Regions from separate parts of the Psychrobacillus sp. FSL K6-1267 genome, predicted to be linked through region 1. Evidence: predicted binding sites of a transcription regulator. Region 1 holds the regulator's gene; the other holds the start of a gene.
What was found. The regulator CtsR, encoded in region 1, represses protease genes until heat stress. The targets are predictions, from matches to a motif close to ATGGTCAATAAAGGTCAAACA.
Positions count from the first base shown of each region.

Region 2: the regulator CtsR is predicted to act here: its motif matches at 3,303-3,323, upstream of clpP (ATP-dependent Clp endopeptidase proteolytic subunit ClpP).

Region 1 is NZ_JBBOOR010000001.1:4,026,368-4,035,458, reverse strand. It holds gene MHB55_RS20750 (ABC transporter permease) at 1-563, shown strand, start outside; gene rsgA (ribosome small subunit-dependent GTPase A) at 945-1,952, shown strand; gene MHB55_RS20740 (GNAT family N-acetyltransferase) at 1,964-2,422, shown strand; gene MHB55_RS20735 (CtsR family transcriptional regulator) at 2,589-3,062, shown strand; gene MHB55_RS20730 (UvrB/UvrC motif-containing protein) at 3,078-3,620, shown strand; gene MHB55_RS20725 (protein arginine kinase) at 3,610-4,707, shown strand; gene MHB55_RS20720 (AAA family ATPase) at 4,704-7,154, shown strand; gene radA (DNA repair protein RadA) at 7,350-8,720, shown strand; gene MHB55_RS20710 (PIN/TRAM domain-containing protein) at 8,953-9,091, shown strand, end outside.
Region 2 is NZ_JBBOOR010000001.1:3,096,708-3,105,798, reverse strand. It holds gene MHB55_RS15950 (gluconeogenesis factor YvcK family protein) at 1-162, shown strand, start outside; gene whiA (DNA-binding protein WhiA) at 206-1,147, shown strand; gene MHB55_RS15940 (HPr family phosphocarrier protein) at 1,167-1,424, shown strand; gene MHB55_RS15935 (hypothetical protein) at 2,272-2,556, opposite strand; gene clpP (ATP-dependent Clp endopeptidase proteolytic subunit ClpP) at 2,614-3,210, opposite strand; tRNA gene MHB55_RS15925 (tRNA-Arg) at 3,386-3,457, shown strand; gene MHB55_RS15920 (catalase) at 3,556-4,497, opposite strand; gene MHB55_RS15915 (TPM domain-containing protein) at 4,708-5,367, shown strand; gene MHB55_RS15910 (GNAT family N-acetyltransferase) at 5,434-5,880, shown strand; gene MHB55_RS15905 (hypothetical protein) at 5,961-6,167, shown strand; gene MHB55_RS15900 (hypothetical protein) at 6,191-6,943, opposite strand; gene MHB55_RS15895 (RNA polymerase sigma factor) at 6,921-7,442, opposite strand; gene MHB55_RS15890 (glutaredoxin family protein) at 7,867-8,100, shown strand; gene MHB55_RS15885 (sugar-binding transcriptional regulator) at 8,237-9,091, shown strand, end outside.

The sequences.
Region 1 (9,091 bases):
AATTTTCCCAAGGAACAATTAAAATGTTACTAACGAGACCAATGAAGCGATGGAAAATTCTAACGTCTAAACTAATCACAGTTGGTCTATTTGCAATTATGATGTCGATAGTTCTTCTTGTTTCGGGAATAATCTTTGGATACATTTTCTTTGATAATATTCCAGGTACGCAGTTAGAGCTAGTCGATGGCAAGGTAGTGGAGGTTTCGTACTGGGGCAGATTATTGCTTTTAACTGCTCTGTCTTTAGTAAATGTATTTGTAATTGGATCCTTAGCTTTTATGATTGGCTCAGTGTTCCGCTCTAGCTCATTAGCAATTGGAATATCTATTTTCCTAATGTTTGCAGGAGTACAAGTAACTCAAATTCTTGCAATGCTGGACTTTGAATTTCCGAAATACATTATATTTGCCAATACAAATTTAAGTCAATTTATCGGAACAAATACACCGCTAATAGAAAGCATGACCTTAAGTTTTTCTATTATAATAATTGTCGTGTATCTGTTAATATTCCTAGTAACAAGCTACTGGTCATTTACAAAACGTGATGTAACGGCGTAATTGCCTATTGCATATTTCAAAAACTTGTAGTATTCTGAATTTAACTTAAGGAAAGGAGTGAGGCATTATGGCTATTGTATATAACACAAAACGAATCAGTAAGTTCATGATGTCCCACTCTGTAATTTTCTAAATGTAGGCTGAATAGGTATTGGTTTGATTGTAAACAGACAATCGAGCTTATTTCTCCATACTTTTTGAAATTTCTTTACTAATGATCGGGAAACCATGATTGCTGATTCGTGCAATCATGGTTTTTTTGTTGCCCAGTATTTCGCCGAATAAAAAATGGCGATTAAAATATTTTTAGGGAAAATTAGGAGGAAATTTAAATTGAATTTAATCGAAAAGTATGGATGGAATAGTAAATGGGAAGAAAAGATGACGAGCAAAGGATTAGTAGGCCGAGTTTTACTCGAGCATAAACATTTATATCGAGTAGTCACAAATGATGGAGAGTGGCTATGCTCCCTTTCAGGTAAGTTTAAATTTGACAACAATCGAGAAGCTTTTCCGGCAGTAGGAGATTGGGTTGTTTTAGAGCAAATGCCAGGAGAAGAGAAAGGGATTATTCAACAGGTTTTACCGAGACAATCGCAATTCTCAAGAAAAGTGGCTGGTACAACTATGGAAATTCAATTGGTTGCAGTGAATGTAGATTATGTGTTTTTAGTGATGTCACTCAACCAAGACTTCAATGTTAGAAGGTTAGAGCGTTACTTACTCTCAGCTTGGGATTCGGGGGCGACACCAGTAGTTGTTCTAACGAAAAAAGATGCTTGTGAGCAATTGGATTATTATATCAATGAAGTCGAATCTATTGCATTTGGCGTCGAAATCTTTGCTGTTTCTAGTGTTACAGGAGAAGGAATAGAAGACTTGGCCGCTCTTCTTGGCGAAGGGAAGACAGGTGCATTACTTGGCTCTTCAGGTGTAGGTAAATCCTCCTTGATAAATGCTCTATCAGGAGAAGAAGTGATGGCGGTTAGTGACATTCGAGAGGATGATAGTAAGGGGCGTCACACAACAACTCATAGAGAGCTTTCTTTGTTACCTGGAGGAGGGCTATTGATAGATACACCAGGGATGAGAGAATTTCAGCTATGGGATTCAAGCGAGGGGATTAGCAACAGCTTCCAAGATATAGAAGAGCTTGCAATGCAGTGTCGATTTAGAGACTGTCAGCATAAACAAGAGCCTGGCTGTACGATTCAGGAGGCTATTCGTTCTGGTGTGCTAAAAGAGGATCGTTATAGGAGCTATGTAAAATTATTACGTGAACTAGCCCATATGGAACGTAAAAACGACTTGGCTGCACAAAAAACAGAGCGAGATAAATGGAAGCAATTATCTAAAGCCCAAAAAAACAATAAAAAAAGAAAAGTTTAACGAGGTACTCAATGATTTTATTACTTGATCATCACAATCAATCTGTAGCAGAAGAAATGCTTGAAGTACAGCTTCCGGCTTATCGAAAGGAAGCGGAGATTATCGGTTTTGATGGCATTCCGCAGCTTAAGGAAACTACAGAGGATATTAAAGCTTCTAAAGAAATTTATATAGGAAAGTATGAAAAGGAACAACTGCTTGGTTTTATTTCATATGAAATTAATGGAGATGAAATGGATATCTGTAGGCTAATTGTCCACCCTAATCATTTCAGGAAGGGAATAGCTACTGAGCTGTTAAAATACGTATTGGACCTCGCTCCTAATAGTGTAAGTGTTATAGTAACTACTGGTGCAAAAAATAAACCGGCGCTTACTTTGTACGAAAGACACAACTTTTCCAAAATAAAGGACATTGAAGTAGAGCCTAATTTTTTTATTACACAACTCAAATACAATTCACAAATATAAGAATATAAGTTTCCATTTTGATACAACCTAAAACTACTGACAATAAATGTTGGTAGTTTTTTTGTTGTTTTTATGTTAGGCATATCAATTGCACATACAAAAATTTCGCTATATAATATAGTCAAATATAGTCAAAGTCAGTTTTAATGAGAAGAGGTGAGAGAAGATGAGAAATATATCTGACATTATTGAAGGTTATTTGAAGTCAATTATCGAAGAAGAAAGTAGAGGGCAGATTGAAATAAAGAGAAGTGAAATCGCTGAAAAATTTCACTGTGTCCCCTCGCAAATAAATTATGTTATAAACACTCGATTTACACAGGACCGTGGTTATTTGGTGGAAAGTAAGCGAGGTGGTGGTGGGTATATTCGAATCCTCCGCGTTCGGGCCCATACAAAAGCTGAATTGATTGAGCATATAATACAAAGTCTGGAAGCCGGGGCGTCTGAGTCCGCGACAGAAGATATTGTATTTAGATTATTGGATGAAGAAGTGATAACTAAGCGAGAAGCAAAAATTATTTTAGCAGCCTTAGCCAGAACGACTTTAGCCATCCCACTGCCTGCAAGAGACGATCTAAGAGCACGAATACTTTGTGCGATGCTATTAACGTTAAAATATGAAAAAAGTGAAAAATGAACGGGGTGTTGAAAAGTGATTTGTGAAAATTGTAAGCAAAGACCGGCCAAAGTGACGGTTACACAGGTGCATAACGGAGAACACTTTGAACGACATTATTGTGAGGTTTGTGCAAATAGCCTACACCCGTTTTATGTTGAATATAAACAAGACCCATTATCTCTCCATCAGCTTCTATCTAATTGGTTTAACCACGCGGATCAGCAGATGGTTCAACAAAAACAACAGAAAACACTTGAATGTAATGAATGTGGCTGGTCTATTGAGAGGTTCTTAGAGGAAGGTAAGTTTGGATGCGCTTCTTGTTATGAAAGCTTTCGTCCTCATTTACCCCAAGTTTTAAAACGTCTGCATAATGGCAATACGACACATATTGGAAAAGCACCAGGGGTACTTGGTGAAAAAATAGCTTTAAAGAAAAGAATTGAAGCAATACGTACACAAATGAAGGATGCTGTCGAGCATGAACAATTTGAGGATGCCGCTAAGCTGAGAGATGAAGTAAAAGAACTAGAAAAACAGCTTGTCGAAGGAGGTGGCGACCACTATGTCGGTTGATAACTTTTTAGATAATTCCAGATCTAGTTGGATGGAAGGGGAAGGAGAGCATTCTGACATTGTGATGAGCACAAGGATCCGATTGGCTAGAAATCTGAATGGATTTCGCTTCCCTCTTGCATTTACAGAGGACGAAGCGCATAAAATTGACCAATCTGTTTCAGCCACTTTGTTGGATGCTGCTGATGAAGCATTGCAAATGAAATTTTCCTCCATTCAGATAAAAGATGTATCTGAGCTCGGACGCCAAGTGTTAGTAGAAAAGCATTTGATCAGTCCCAAATTGGCAAATTCTCCGGATACAGGCTCCGTCCTTTTATCGGAGGATGAATCTGTTAGTCTCATGGTAAATGAAGAGGACCATATTAGGATCCAGTGCCTTTTTCCAGGCCTCCAAATTGAAGAGGCTTATAAACGGGCAGATAATATAGATAGCTTATTGGAAAAAGAATTACCTTACGCATTCGATGAACAGTTTGGATATTTAACAAGTTGCCCTACTAATACGGGCACTGGACTTAGGGCATCAGTTATGATGCATTTACCTGCATTAACGAAAACAAAACAAATGAATCGAATAGTAACCATTATTTCTCGACTTGGAATGGTTGTAAGAGGGATATATGGAGAGGGTAGTGAAGCGCTCGGCAATGTTTATCAGGTATCAAATCAAACGACACTTGGTAAGACTGAGGAGGATATACTAGCTGATCTTCAAAGCATTACGGAACAAATTATTCAAAAAGAAAGAGAAGCACGAGATGCACTATTAAAGCATTCTCCCAATACACTAGAGGATCGTCTTTATCGTTCGTTAGGAACCTTATCCTATGCTCGTCTTATGACAACGGAGGAGGCAGCAAGATGCCTATCCGATGTACGCTTAGGGATAGATATTGGACTTATTCAAGATGTGGATATGTCTATCTTAAATGAATGTATGGTTTTTATGCAGCCAGGATTTTTACAAAAGTATGCTGGTACAACTTTAAATGCTTCGGAGCGTGATATGTTTCGAGCTAAGCTGTTAAGGGAACGTTTGCAAAAAGGAGAAAAAGAGAAAACAAAAGGAGAGGAACCTGCATGATGTTTAATCGATTTACGCAAAGATCGCAAAAAGTTTTACAATTAGCTCAAGAAGAGGCTATTCGCTTAAAGCATGAATCTATAGGAACAGAACATATATTACTTGGACTTATTCGTGAGGGAAGTGGTATTGCGGCAAAAGCTTTAGAAGCAATTGAAGTAGATCCAAAAGTAATAGAAGCAGGTATTGAGGAGCTAGTTGGAACTGGGGCAGAGGAAGTCGGCCCTATTGTTCACTATACGCCTCGCGCTAAGAAAGTGATTGAACTTTCAGTGGATGAGTCTAGAAAGCTTGGTCATTCTTATATTGGAACAGAGCATTTACTTCTCGCGTTAATCCGTGAAGGAGAAGGTGTAGCTGCAAGAGTGTTAAACAATGCAGGTGTAAGCTTAAACAAAGCGCGCCAGCAGGTGCTTCAATTATTGGGAAGCTCCGATCAATCCCATAGTAACAGCAATTCCAATGGGGTCGCTCCAGCTAGCACTCCAACGTTAGACGGATTAGCAAGGGATTTAACTCAAATTGCAAGAGAAGGTACGCTAGATCCAGTCATCGGCCGTAGCAAGGAAATTACACGCGTTATAGAAATTTTGGCTCGTCGTACGAAAAACAATCCAGTTCTTATAGGAGAACCAGGTGTTGGTAAAACTGCAATTGCAGAAGGTCTTGCTCAACAAATTGTTCAAAATGAGGTACCGGAAATATTAAGAGATAAACGTGTTATGACTTTAGACATGGGTACGGTTGTTGCTGGTACTAAATATCGTGGAGAATTCGAAGACCGCTTGAAAAAAGTAATGGATGAAATTCGCCAAGCGGGGAATGTCATTCTATTCATCGACGAACTTCATACATTAATCGGTGCTGGTGGAGCAGAAGGTGCAATCGATGCCTCTAATATTTTGAAGCCTGCTCTGGCTCGTGGAGAAATACAATGTATCGGTGCCACTACGTTAGATGAGTATCGCAAATATATTGAAAAAGATGCTGCACTGGAACGTCGCTTCCAGCCGATTCAAGTTGACGAGCCTTCTGCTGAAGAAGCGGTACAAATTATCTATGGATTACGTGACCGCTATGAAGCACATCACCGAGTGAAAATTACAGATGAGGCAGTAGAAGCAGCCGTTAAAATGTCAGACCGTTACATTTCAGACCGTTTCTTGCCTGATAAAGCGATAGACTTAATAGATGAGGCTGGTTCTAAGGTACGACTTCGTTCCTATACAACTCCTCCTAATTTAAAAGAATTAGAAGCTAAATTAGAAGCTGTTCGTTCTGAGAAAAATGCAGCTGTTCAAAGCCAGGAATTTGAAAAAGCAGCATCTTTCCGTGATAAAGAACAGAAGATAAAAGATAAATTAGAAACAATGAAAAACACTTGGAAAGAAAAACAAGGCAAAGAAGAATCAGAAGTTACTGTAGAGGATATTGCTGCTGTTGTCTCTATGTGGACGGGAATCCCTGTTTCCAAGCTTGCTCAAACAGAATCTGAGAAATTATTAAAACTAGAAGACAAATTACATGAACGAGTTATTGGTCAAAAAGAAGCTGTAGATGCTATTTCTCGTGCGATCCGTCGTGCTCGCGCAGGGCTAAAAGATCCTAAGCGTCCAATCGGTTCGTTTATCTTCTTAGGTCCTACTGGAGTAGGTAAAACAGAACTAGCTCGCGCATTGGCAGAGGTAATGTTCGGGGACGAGGATGCAATGATTCGAGTAGACATGTCTGAGTACATGGAAAAACACTCTACTTCTCGTTTAGTAGGTTCACCTCCTGGATATGTAGGTTTCGATGATGGTGGTCAATTAACTGAAAAAGTTCGTCGCAAGCCGTATTCGGTTATCCTTTTAGATGAAATCGAAAAAGCACATCCAGATGTCTTCAACATCCTTCTACAAGTATTAGAAGATGGTCGTTTAACAGATTCTAAAGGACGTACGGTAGACTTCCGTAATACAGTAGTAATTATGACGTCAAATGTTGGTGCGGACGCACTTAAATACAATAAGCATGTAGGATTTAATCTACAAGAGGCTGGGAAAACGGATTACAAAGATATGAAAGGTAAAATGCTTGAAGAATTGAAAAAAGCATTCCGCCCAGAATTCTTAAACCGTTTGGATGAAATGATTGTGTTCCACTCATTAGAAAAAGAACACTTAAAACAAATAGTGACGTTAATGACAGAACAGCTAGCGAAGCGTCTAAAAGAACAAGGAATAGAGCTAGTGCTTACGGAAGCTGCCCAAGACAAAATTACTACCGAAGGTTACGATCCAACATACGGAGCACGTCCGTTACGCCGTGCACTACAAAAACATGTGGAGGATCGCCTTTCAGAGGAATTGTTGAAAGGGGAAGTTTTAACTGGTCAGCGTGTAGTATTTGATGTAGAAAATGACGAATTTGTTGTTCGTACAACAGAACCTGTCACAGAAAGTTAATAATATAGGCATTCCGAGATTACCGGAATGCCTTTTTTACAGGTTAAGAAAGTTTATAGTTTTTTGTAAAGCGCTTATCTAGCTCCAGCGCCTAGCCCCTTGAGGTCAAATGGAAAAAAGCTGCTCCTAAGCTTTTCTCCATTTGCTTGTCGTGGCAGACATAGGCGCTTGTGCTTTTCTTAATAGGAGGTTCATATGGCTAAAAAGAAAACAAAATTTATGTGTAACTCTTGCGGTTACGAGGCTGCTAAATGGATGGGGAGATGTCCGGGGTGTGGAGAATGGAACACCATGGTGGAAGAGGTAGAGGTAGTTTCTAAGGGACCTAGACATTCTTTTCAGCATTCGTCTGGAGTCACTCAAAAAGCAACCCCAATCATATCGATTGAAACAGTCGAGGAACCACGTGTACAAACTGATTTAGTAGAATTGAATCGTGTATTAGGTGGAGGAATTGTGCCAGGCTCCCTAGTTTTAATCGGGGGAGATCCAGGTATAGGTAAATCAACGCTTCTTTTACAAGTTTCTGCCCTTCTTGCGAATAAAGGAGAAAGAGTACTCTATATATCAGGAGAAGAATCAATCCGCCAGACAAAACTCCGAGCGGAACGTCTAGGAGTCACTTCAAATGAACTTTATATTTATTCGGAAACCAATTTAGAATTGATCAATGGAACGATTGATCAAGTAAGCCCACGGTTTGTAATAGTGGATTCTATCCAAACGGTTCATCATCCAGAGGTAACAAGTGCCCCAGGAAGTGTATCCCAAGTGCGTGAAAGTACAGCTGAGCTAATGCGGATTGCGAAGACTAAAAATATTGCCATCTTCTTGGTGGGACATGTAACTAAGGAAGGGCAAATTGCTGGTCCAAGAATACTCGAGCATATGGTAGATACTGTTTTATACTTTGAGGGAGAACGTCATCATAATCATCGCATATTGCGATCACAAAAAAATAGATTTGGTTCTACCAATGAGATTGCTATTTTTGAGATGGTGCAACAGGGTTTAAGGGAAGTACTGAACCCATCTGAATTATTTTTACAGGAGCGTTCTCATGGAGCGGCTGGATCTGCCATTGTTGCCTCAATGGAAGGGACAAGACCGATTTTAGTAGAGATTCAAGCGCTTGTGACACAATCGAGCTTTAATTATCCAAAAAGGATGGCCACGGGGATTGATCAAAATCGAATTTCTTTATTAATGGCCGTGCTAGAAAAGCGCATGGGACTGCTACTTCAAACACAGGATGCGTACATAAAAGTTGCTGGTGGAGTAAAATTAGACGAACCTGCCATCGATTTAGCCGTCCTAGTAAGTATCGTATCTAGTTTTAGAGATACGGGTGCTGCTCCAACCGACTGTTTTATAGGTGAGGTAGGATTAACAGGAGAAGTAAGAAGAGTATCTAGGATTGAACAAAGAGTGCAAGAGGCAGCTAAGCTAGGCTTTAAACGAGCAATTATCCCTGCATCTAATATGGGGGGCTGGGATTATCCGAAGGGTCTGCAGGTTATTGGAGTAGACTCTGTAAACCAGGTGATGAAAGAAGCCTTTTCATAAAAAGAAATAAGATGCTGTAACGTATTCAAGTCTAACTCTTGTTTTAACTGGGTGTACTCATAGATTTAAAAGTAACAGATAGGTAATCCTTTGCTTTGGTTGTACACGTTAGAGTGTCAATCTGACATTTTCATGTTAGTTTAGCGGGCAAGGGATAACCTTCTTCCTTGCGACTTATTAGACGTATAGGGAAAACAGGAAGTATAATAAAATTTAAATGGAGGTGGAAAATTTGTTAAAGTGGATTATCCAAATTGCTTTTGTATTGATAGGTGGAACATTAGGGTTGCTATTCTTACCGCACTTATATGAACTAATCAATTTATCCGACAACCCTTTGATTAATAATTTATATGTTTCCGTAATAATCG
Region 2 (9,091 bases), 930 kb from region 1:
TATAAGCAAGAGATGGCATCACCAGTTAAAATAGATTTAGATAAGCTAGAGACACTAGACATAGATATCGTGAAGAAAGACATTTCCGTCGTATATAATGGCGCAGTGCGACATGATGCAATCGAAGTAGCGAAATGGCTTTTCGAATATGCAGGACAATGAGAATCTAAGAAGATAGGTTCTGCAAGAAAGGGGGAAACGTTATATGTCGTTTGCTTCTGAAACTAAAAAAGAAATGACGCAGGAGGAATCAAAGCCCTGCTGTTCAAAAGCAGAGCTATCTGCGCTCATCCGAATGAACGGATCTCTGTCATTTAGCAATAAAATGCTAAGCCTGGATGTTCAAACAGAGAATGCGGCAATTGCCAGAAGACTGTATACTCTTATCAAATCAATGTATAAGTTAGATGTGGAATTGCTCGTCCGCAAAAAAATGAGATTAAAAAAGAATAATGTGTATATTTGTCGTGTCAGAGAAGGGGCAAAAAGCTTACTAGAGGATTTAATGATTTTGAAGGAAGGTTTTCAATTCGAATACTCCATCTCCCCAGAGCTTGTCAAAAAGAATTGCTGTAAACGAGCATACTTACGAGGTGCTTTTTTAGCAGGTGGCTCTGTAAACAATCCCGAAACTTCATCTTACCACTTAGAAGTATACTCATTATATAAAACACATAGCGACGCATTAGTCGATTTAATGAATTATTATGAATTAAATGCAAAAACAATTGAACGTAAAAAAGGTTTTGTGGCATATTTAAAGGAAGCAGAAAAAATATCTGACTTTTTAAGCATTGCTGGAGCTCATCGTGCCCTCTTGAAATTTGAGGATGTGCGAATCATCCGAGATATGCGCAACAGTGTCAATCGTTTAGTCAATTGTGAAACTGCCAATTTAAACAAAACCATCAGCGCAGCCATCCGACAAGTGGAGAACATCCGCTTTATCGATAACGCAATCGGCTTAGACCAATTGCCAGAGAAGCTGCGAGAAATAGCTCGTCTGCGAGTGGAGTATCAGGATGTTACACTAAAGGAACTAGGAGATATGGTGTCCACTGGAAACGTAAGTAAATCTGGTGTCAACCATCGTTTGCGCAAATTGGATGAAATAGCAGATGCATTAAGAAGAGGCGAATCAATTTAAAGAAATGGGGCTAAGGATTATGGCGGAACAACAGGTCGAGGTAAAATTACAATCAGGACTTCAAGCAAGACAAGCAGCATTATTTGTACAAGAAGCTAATCGTTATATTGCAGATGTGTTTTTAGAAAAAGACGATAAAAAAGTAAACGCTAAAAGTATCATGGGTATCATGAGCTTAGCGATAAGCAAGGGTGCTACCATCACTTTAAGTGCTGAGGGTTCTGACGAAGCAGAAGCAGTAGAATCACTAGCTAAATTCATTTCTAAAGCAGAATAATTAATCGTAAGGCTGTTGTATGATCCGGTATGGATTGTATGGCAGCTTTTTAATCTTAATCGTATGTATCTCCTTGAAAAGTATAACTAATAGTTGGTAGATTTCCGCTCTAGGCGGACGCTTTCCGTCGGGTGAGCGATAAGCCATCACCCGTCGCTTACGCGCGCGGTTGTGATGTCTTATCTGCCTCACTGATCCCACTGGAGTCGCCGCCTGCCGCTTCAATCACAGGTTGTGTAGGAATAGAAAGTCATGTGAAAAAACTTACTCAACTATTTAAACAGTTACTTGAAAAGAATGAAGGAGAGAGGAGAGATTTTCGCTATAGGCGGACGCGTTCCGTGGGGTGAGTGATAAGCCATCACCCGTCGCTTACGCGCGCGGTTGTGATGTCTTATCTGCCTCACTGATCCCACTGGAGTCGTCGCCTGCCGCTGCAATCATATGTTGTGTAGGAAAGAGATAGTCGCAAATTCAATTTTCTTGAAAAGTATGAACGATAGTATGTAGATTTCCGCTTTAGGCGGTCGCTTTCCACGGGGGGTGCGATAAGCCATCACCGCCGCATTCGCGTCGTTTGTGATGGCTTATCTGTCACCCTCTTCCCGTAGGAGTCGCCGCCTGCCGCTTCAATCATAGGTTGTGTAGGAAAGAGAAAGTCGTATGGGGAAAAATAAGTTATCTAATTTCCGTCATGCTACACTATTCAATTTTAAGAGAAAACAATGTAAACTCTTTTATGAAGTGATTATAATTTCATTTAAAACTTTTAGGCAATAGTCAGGGTTAAAAAAATAGATTGCTTTATATATAGAAAAACGTGTTCATATAAATGAACACGCTCATATTAGGAAGAAATGTCGTTGTTAATGATCTTATCTACGTATTTTTTTGCAGGAACTAGCCCTAAATTTGTTTCATTTCGAACGAATTTGACCATTTCCACTAGGCTACTGCCGTTATTATTCATCTCTAGAATTTGTTTTTCTAAATCCTCGTCACCGGTAAAATGAAGGTCCTGCTGTTCTTCTAATTTTCTAATTTTGCTTTGTAGGCTGAAGGTATAGATGACTAAAAATAGAATGATAAATAAAGAAGTTATTTGATATAGAATAGTTACACAACCTTTCATTACTAAGTTACAAAAAAATCCAAGCGAACAGGAGCTCGCTTGGATTTCATGGCATTATTAGTCTTTTTTCATTTCGCTGCGTGCGATGATATGATCGATTAGACCGTATTCTTTTGCACGTTCTGCTGTCATGAAGTTATCGCGGTCTGTGTCTCTTGAAACTACTTCAAGTGGCTGACCAGTGCGCTCAGACATAATGTGGTTTAATTTATCGCGTAAGAACAAGATGCGTTTTGCAGCGATCTCGATTTCTGTTGCTTGCCCTTGAGCTCCACCAAGTGGTTGGTGAATCATTACCTCTGCGTTTGGAAGTGCATAGCGCTTGCCTTTTGTTCCAGCAGTAAGTAAGAAAGCACCCATTGATGCTGCCATACCGATACAAATAGTTTGTACGTCTGGTTTGATGAATTGCATTGTATCGTAGATAGCCATACCAGCAGTGATACTTCCGCCTGGGCTATTGATGTAGATGGAGATATCCTTTTCTGGATCTTCCGCTTCTAGGAATAAAAGCTGAGCAACGATAGAGTTTGACACGTTGTCATCAATCGCACTACCAAGCATGATGATGCGGTCTTTTAACAATCTTGAATAGATGTCATAGGCACGCTCACCGCGATTTGTTTGTTCAATAACTGTAGGAATTAAATTCATCCTGGATTGCCTCCTTCAAAGGTGGTTATATTTTTTATTTTTATTTGTGTACTGAGAAATTCTACCTCAGTTGTAACTTTATCATACATGGAATGGTCAAGGAAGGTCAAATATTAAGCTTAGAAATGTTGACTTGAATTATTCCTATTCCATTTGTATAATAGAAAGGTCGCTTGCCCCTGTAGTTTAATGGATATGACGTAAGATTCCGGTTCTTGAGATGGGGGTTCGATTCCCTCCAGGGGCGTCCATAACATTTAGAAACACTCGAATTCTTCGAGTGTTTTTTTATTTACAAGATATGAAAGTATATGCTTTGTCGAGCTTTAGTGCCCTGCATTTTCCTTACTCATTTTTACTTCTCCTTTCATATGATTCAGCATATGCGCCACTACGAAAGTGTAGTATAGGATCATCTGTTAGCTCTATGCCTTCCGGTACAATCGTTGGATCAAAAACAATGTCTTCCTTAGGATGTATTTTATTTTTGATTTCCAAACGACCAATATTCACTTTTCTTCTTTCCTCTGGCCACATATCTGTAGCATCGTTTGGATTATCTCCATCCTCCGCTAAGCGGATAAAGAGGTCAAACTCGACTGACGCCTGGTTTAATCTGTTATCTAGTTCCTCGGTCAAATAATTAGCTGAAAGAGATTTACTTGTCAAAGCAGGGGCCTTTGTTTCTTTAACAGGAACCCATTCATATTTAATCGCCTGACGAACACCGTCTTTATTGACGAAATAGAAGGCATGTATAGGATAATAATGGAGCTCTGCGTAACTTATTGGCGGCTGTTTTGCCTGCTCTTTAATGATTTGTATTACGTTTTTGCTATGTGGATATTTTTTAGAGAGCAGCTCTACCATGGCAAGACCTCTATCAATAGTTTTGATTCCTGTTTTTTCATCAGTGAAAATTTCGATCATATCTATAAATTCTCTAGGGCTGCTAGTGACAAACATAGGCACAGTAGCACTCACTAAATTGGTGATACTGCCATCTGCTAGCTGAAATTGAACAGCCAGTCCTTTTGCCGGGGTAAGATAATCTATCGAAGCAGGGTTAGGCGGGCTATTGGAAAAACGGATGGTAGCGGAGACAGCTTCTCTATGAAGGTGAGGCGCTACAGTGTAAGGTACCGCATTGCCATTCGGATGAAATACCGCTTCATACATATCTCCCTTTGCATGGGCTCTTCTTGCTCCAGGAAATTTTCCTTGAATTTGTTCGAGTGCATCCACCGCTTCCTTTGGAGTTAAATCCTCTTTATGTAATTGTTCCATGTTTTTACCTCCTTTTTTATTGCAGTCTATTCATCATTACCACTCTTTTCCTATATTAAACCCACAAAACGGGAAGACATCTCTCTTTGAAAATTAATAAGATAGTTTTCGTATATAATGAATTAGTCTTGAATATTTGGAATAAAGTAAAAATAGAGGCTTTAAATAGATAAAAGGGTAAGAGTTAAATTTGAAGGGAGATAGGTGCTATTGAAAAGAACTATACACTTGCTAGTTAGTATAATATTTGTTTCTCTATTGTTTCCGTTAACGACAGGAGCTGCAACTAACATTCCTAATGTTCCTAGAGATTCCTATTTAGTAGATTTAGAAGGTTATCTAGCTGATGAAACTAATCTAGAAATAGAGCGATTAGGAAGCAGATTGAAACAAGGAACCACTGCTCAAATGGTTGTCATGATTATCGATAATATAGGTGATCAGTCAGCAGAACAATTCAACATGGAGGTCATACGTGAAAATAAAATAGGAAGTGTTAGAAAGAAAAATGGCATTGTTATTTTGATTGAGGCAAATCCTATCAATCAAGGAGGGCCGACAGTTGAAATAACAGTAGATCGCGATTTAGAGGAAGCGATATCGTACGAAAAAGTAGACCGTATAATTGATCAATATACTATGCCTTATTTGAATCAAGGCTTTATCGACGAGGCAGTTCTCTACACATACCAGGCTTTATACAATGAAGTAATAGGAGAATATGGTTTGAAAGAGGAAACTATACAGCCACAAGTTTATACAACTAGCAATACTAATCGGTTGTCTATTCCTACTGTTGTGGTAATTGCACTAGTAATCTTTCTCCTTTATAGGATGATAAATAGGAACAGGGGTCTCGAGCGCAAATAGTAATCTATACTGCATATTCAAGTTTTTATTATTCTGATAAAATATAAAAAGAGAGGGGATGTAGAAATGAAACTAGTAGAGATAAACGAGGATAACTGGCGTAAAATTGTCTTTCTATCAACTAACGAGGACGGCAAAGCAACTATAGTAGAAAAATTTGTAGCATCCAATGCATTATCCATCGTTCAATCAGTCTATGAAACTGGTTGGATTACAAGAGGGATAGAGGTTGAGGACAAGCTTATTGGCTTTACGATGTACGGGTTAGATGAAGAAACTTCAAACTACTGGCTATGCCGATTTATGATCGATCATCAGAGTCAAGGTAAAGGCTATGGCAGAAAAGCAATTGAGCTAATCTTGAACGAAATAAAGCAGCTTGATGGTTGTGAAAGCATCTATTTATCAACCGAGCCAGATAACGAAGCAGCCATCAAGCTATACGAAAGCCTCGGCTTCCAAAAAACAGGCAAGCTTAATGAGGGCGAAGCGGAGTTTATGCTAAAAGTCTAGGACAAGGGGAGAGCGAGGGCTCTTCTTTTTTTGTTGCGTGGATTGTCGAAAAACAACAGGCGATTGTAGTAAACTAGGCCGTGATTGTCGTAAAAAGTGAAGAGATTGTAGTAAAAGCGGAGAGAAGACTGATTGAGAAAATGGATTGTAGTAAAACACCAGGAGATTGTAGTAAACTAGGCCGTGATTGTCGTAAAACATCAGGCGATTGTAGTAATCTAGAGCAACATTGTCGTAAAACAGCTCCCGACAACAAAAAAACCAACAAAGAGTTGGTTTTCTCCTAATCTTTTTCTGCAATTTCATTGAACTACTTGTCGGTGTTTACATAGGCTTCGAAATTCTCTATTTTATCACGTAAAGGTATGCCATCTACATCGCCTGTGCCGTTGTATCTCCCTATTTTTCCGGGTTCTGTTTTCGAAAAGATAAATTCTTCTTTTAACGTATGAGAAATTTTCTGTCCCTGGCTGTTTGTTAAGGAAATTTCAACGATAGGACGATAAATATTTGGATGATCCTTTTCCTGTTCAATTTGAACTTTCTCTAAATGTATGGAAATGTCGTTATCCAATAGAAAATGATTATATTTGAAGACCATGACAGTATTAATAGCTTGTTTCAACTCATTTTCCGTAAAGTATTCACTAAAGCTAGAATAATAATAATTCATATAGTCTTTGTATTCCTTTGAATCTAATAGTTTGTCGTACTCTTCTTGGCTCTCCGCGCTTGTTTTGCTTTGCAGATCAAACCACTCCTGCATTAAACGTTCAAGCTCCTCATCTGGTCCATTGTATTCTCTTTCAAGTACCGCCATAATAACTTCTTCATTAGTGAGAGACTTAGCTGTTTGCTCTGGTTCGGAGGGCATGAGATACGTAATGATTAGAAAGGAGGCTATCGCAACTATTGCTAATGAAATGATGGCTGGAAATACTCTTCGTTTTTTCTTTTCCATTCGTCCCTTCACTGCTAGCCATGTGTTGCGTCTTGCTTCATTAGAACGCTCGACATTCTTCATATCCGCGAAAAGCTCATCAAATTCCTTTGACGGTTCCATCTGCATAACCTCCTTTTTGGTGAAATTCCTTTTTTAGTGCCTCAAGTGCACGCATCATTTTCATCTTTACCTTTGCCTCGGTCCATCCAAGTATGAAGGCGGTTTCCTGGATCGAGCACTCCTGAACCTTTCGCAGGATGATAACCTCTTGATAGTCTTTTTTTAGCAATCGTAAGGAGTCGTACATTCTCGTAAGCTGTTCTTTTTGTTCAAAGCTACCTTCGGGTGTAAGTGCCCTAGTTTCTAAATCATGCTCTTTTTCAAATGAAAAAAATTGAATCACTCTTTTTCTTCTAAAATAATCATAGGTAACATTGCGAGCTATTTTTAGTATCCATGTAGCAGTAGAAGCCTGCTTATTAAAGGAATCAACTCCTTTAAATGCTTTATAAAATGTTTCTTGTGTTAGATCCTCCGCACATTCCTTATGGCGGACAAGCAAGTAAATGTAGCCGTAAACCCGGTCGCTGTGGTCTCTATATAGCTGTTCCATTTCCATCTTCTGACCTCCCTTAAAGCAATAGACGAAGGAACTTTTAAAAAGTATCGCTTTTAAATAAAGTAAAGGTAAATGATTCTTCCAAGTAGACTTTTGCGAAGTGACGAAATAATTTGAAGTCAATACATGCAATCTAGTTATTTATTTATTTATTTATTTATTGAAGCGACAGGCGACAACTCCAGCGGGAGTTGGGAGACAGATAAGACATCACATACGACGCGTTAGCGACGGTGATGGCTTATCGCTCCCCCGCGGAAAAGCGTTCGCCTAAAGCAAAAATCAAGCATATTTTGTGTTGTTTTCTATATTACTATTTTACCTTTTAAGGAATAATTTGTACGCATAACTTTACACACGCTTTTGATATCTAATAGGATTATAATGAGTGAAGGTAAATGTTATTGGAAGGAGGTATAGAAAAATGATAGTCCATTTCTATACAAGACCGGGGTGTCATTTGTGTGATGATGCGAGAATGATGCTGAAGCTAGTCCAAGAGGACGTGCCCTTTCAAATAGAAGAGCATAATATAGAAGAGGATGATCAGCTGCATGAAAAGTATATGCTCATGATTCCCGTTGTGGAATATCAAGGGGAAATCATACAGTATGGGAATGTAGACTATGTGACTCTGATGGAAGCATTAGAAAATTGATGCTTCCAAACACAAATATTGCTATTTTGAATATATTAAAGTATTATGATTATAGAAATTAAATTTTTTTGAGTAGATGGGACATTTTTGGTGTAAGTGGGACAAAAACGTCACCACTAAGGTTGGGATGTGACAAATGGATTCTTTTCTAGGTGCGCAACTAAAGCTAATGCCAGAGATGAGTGACTTGCTTCAAAAGAGGTATCGTATTCTCCAAACAATCCAGCTGACCAAAGGTATTGGCCGAAGAGTTCTAGGTGAACAGCTAAGCTTAACCGAGCGTGAAACTCGTAAGGAATTGGACGCTTTAAGGACTCAAGGCTTGATAGAGGTTTCTCGTGAGGGAGCTTCGATTACAGCTGAGGGCAATGAAGTATTAACAGAGTTAAAAGAAGTAGTTCGTTTGTGGTCGGGTCGATCGCAGATGGAGCTAATGTTAAAAAAATATTTAAATATAAAAGATGTGATTATAGTTCCGGGAAATGTAGATAATGATACAAATACATCTATGCTTTTATCGCAGGAGGCTGCAAAGTATTTAGAAAGTATTTTACTGAATGAACACATTATCGCAGTTACCGGTGGGTCAACGATTGCATCCATCTCCCATGCAATGACGGAGTCGTCCAGATGGAAGGACTTGTTGTTTATTGCAGCTAGAGGAGGGGTAGGGAAGGATGTCCGGCTACAAGCAAATACAATAGCGTCTTTGTTTGCTAGTAAGATGAATGGATCCTACCGCACGTTATATATACCTGACCGCTTAAGTGAGGAAGCATATATGACGATGAAGAAAGAGCCTTTTATTCAAGAAATGATGGACCTTTATGAAAGGACGAACATCATTATTCATGGAATAGGCGATGCTTTAGAAATGGCCAAAAGAAGAAATTCTAGTGACGAGGAGATTGAGCTTCTGAGAAGTAGAGGAGCGGTCAGTGAGTCGTTTGGCTATTATTTCAACAACCAGGGTGAAGCAGTTCACCATATT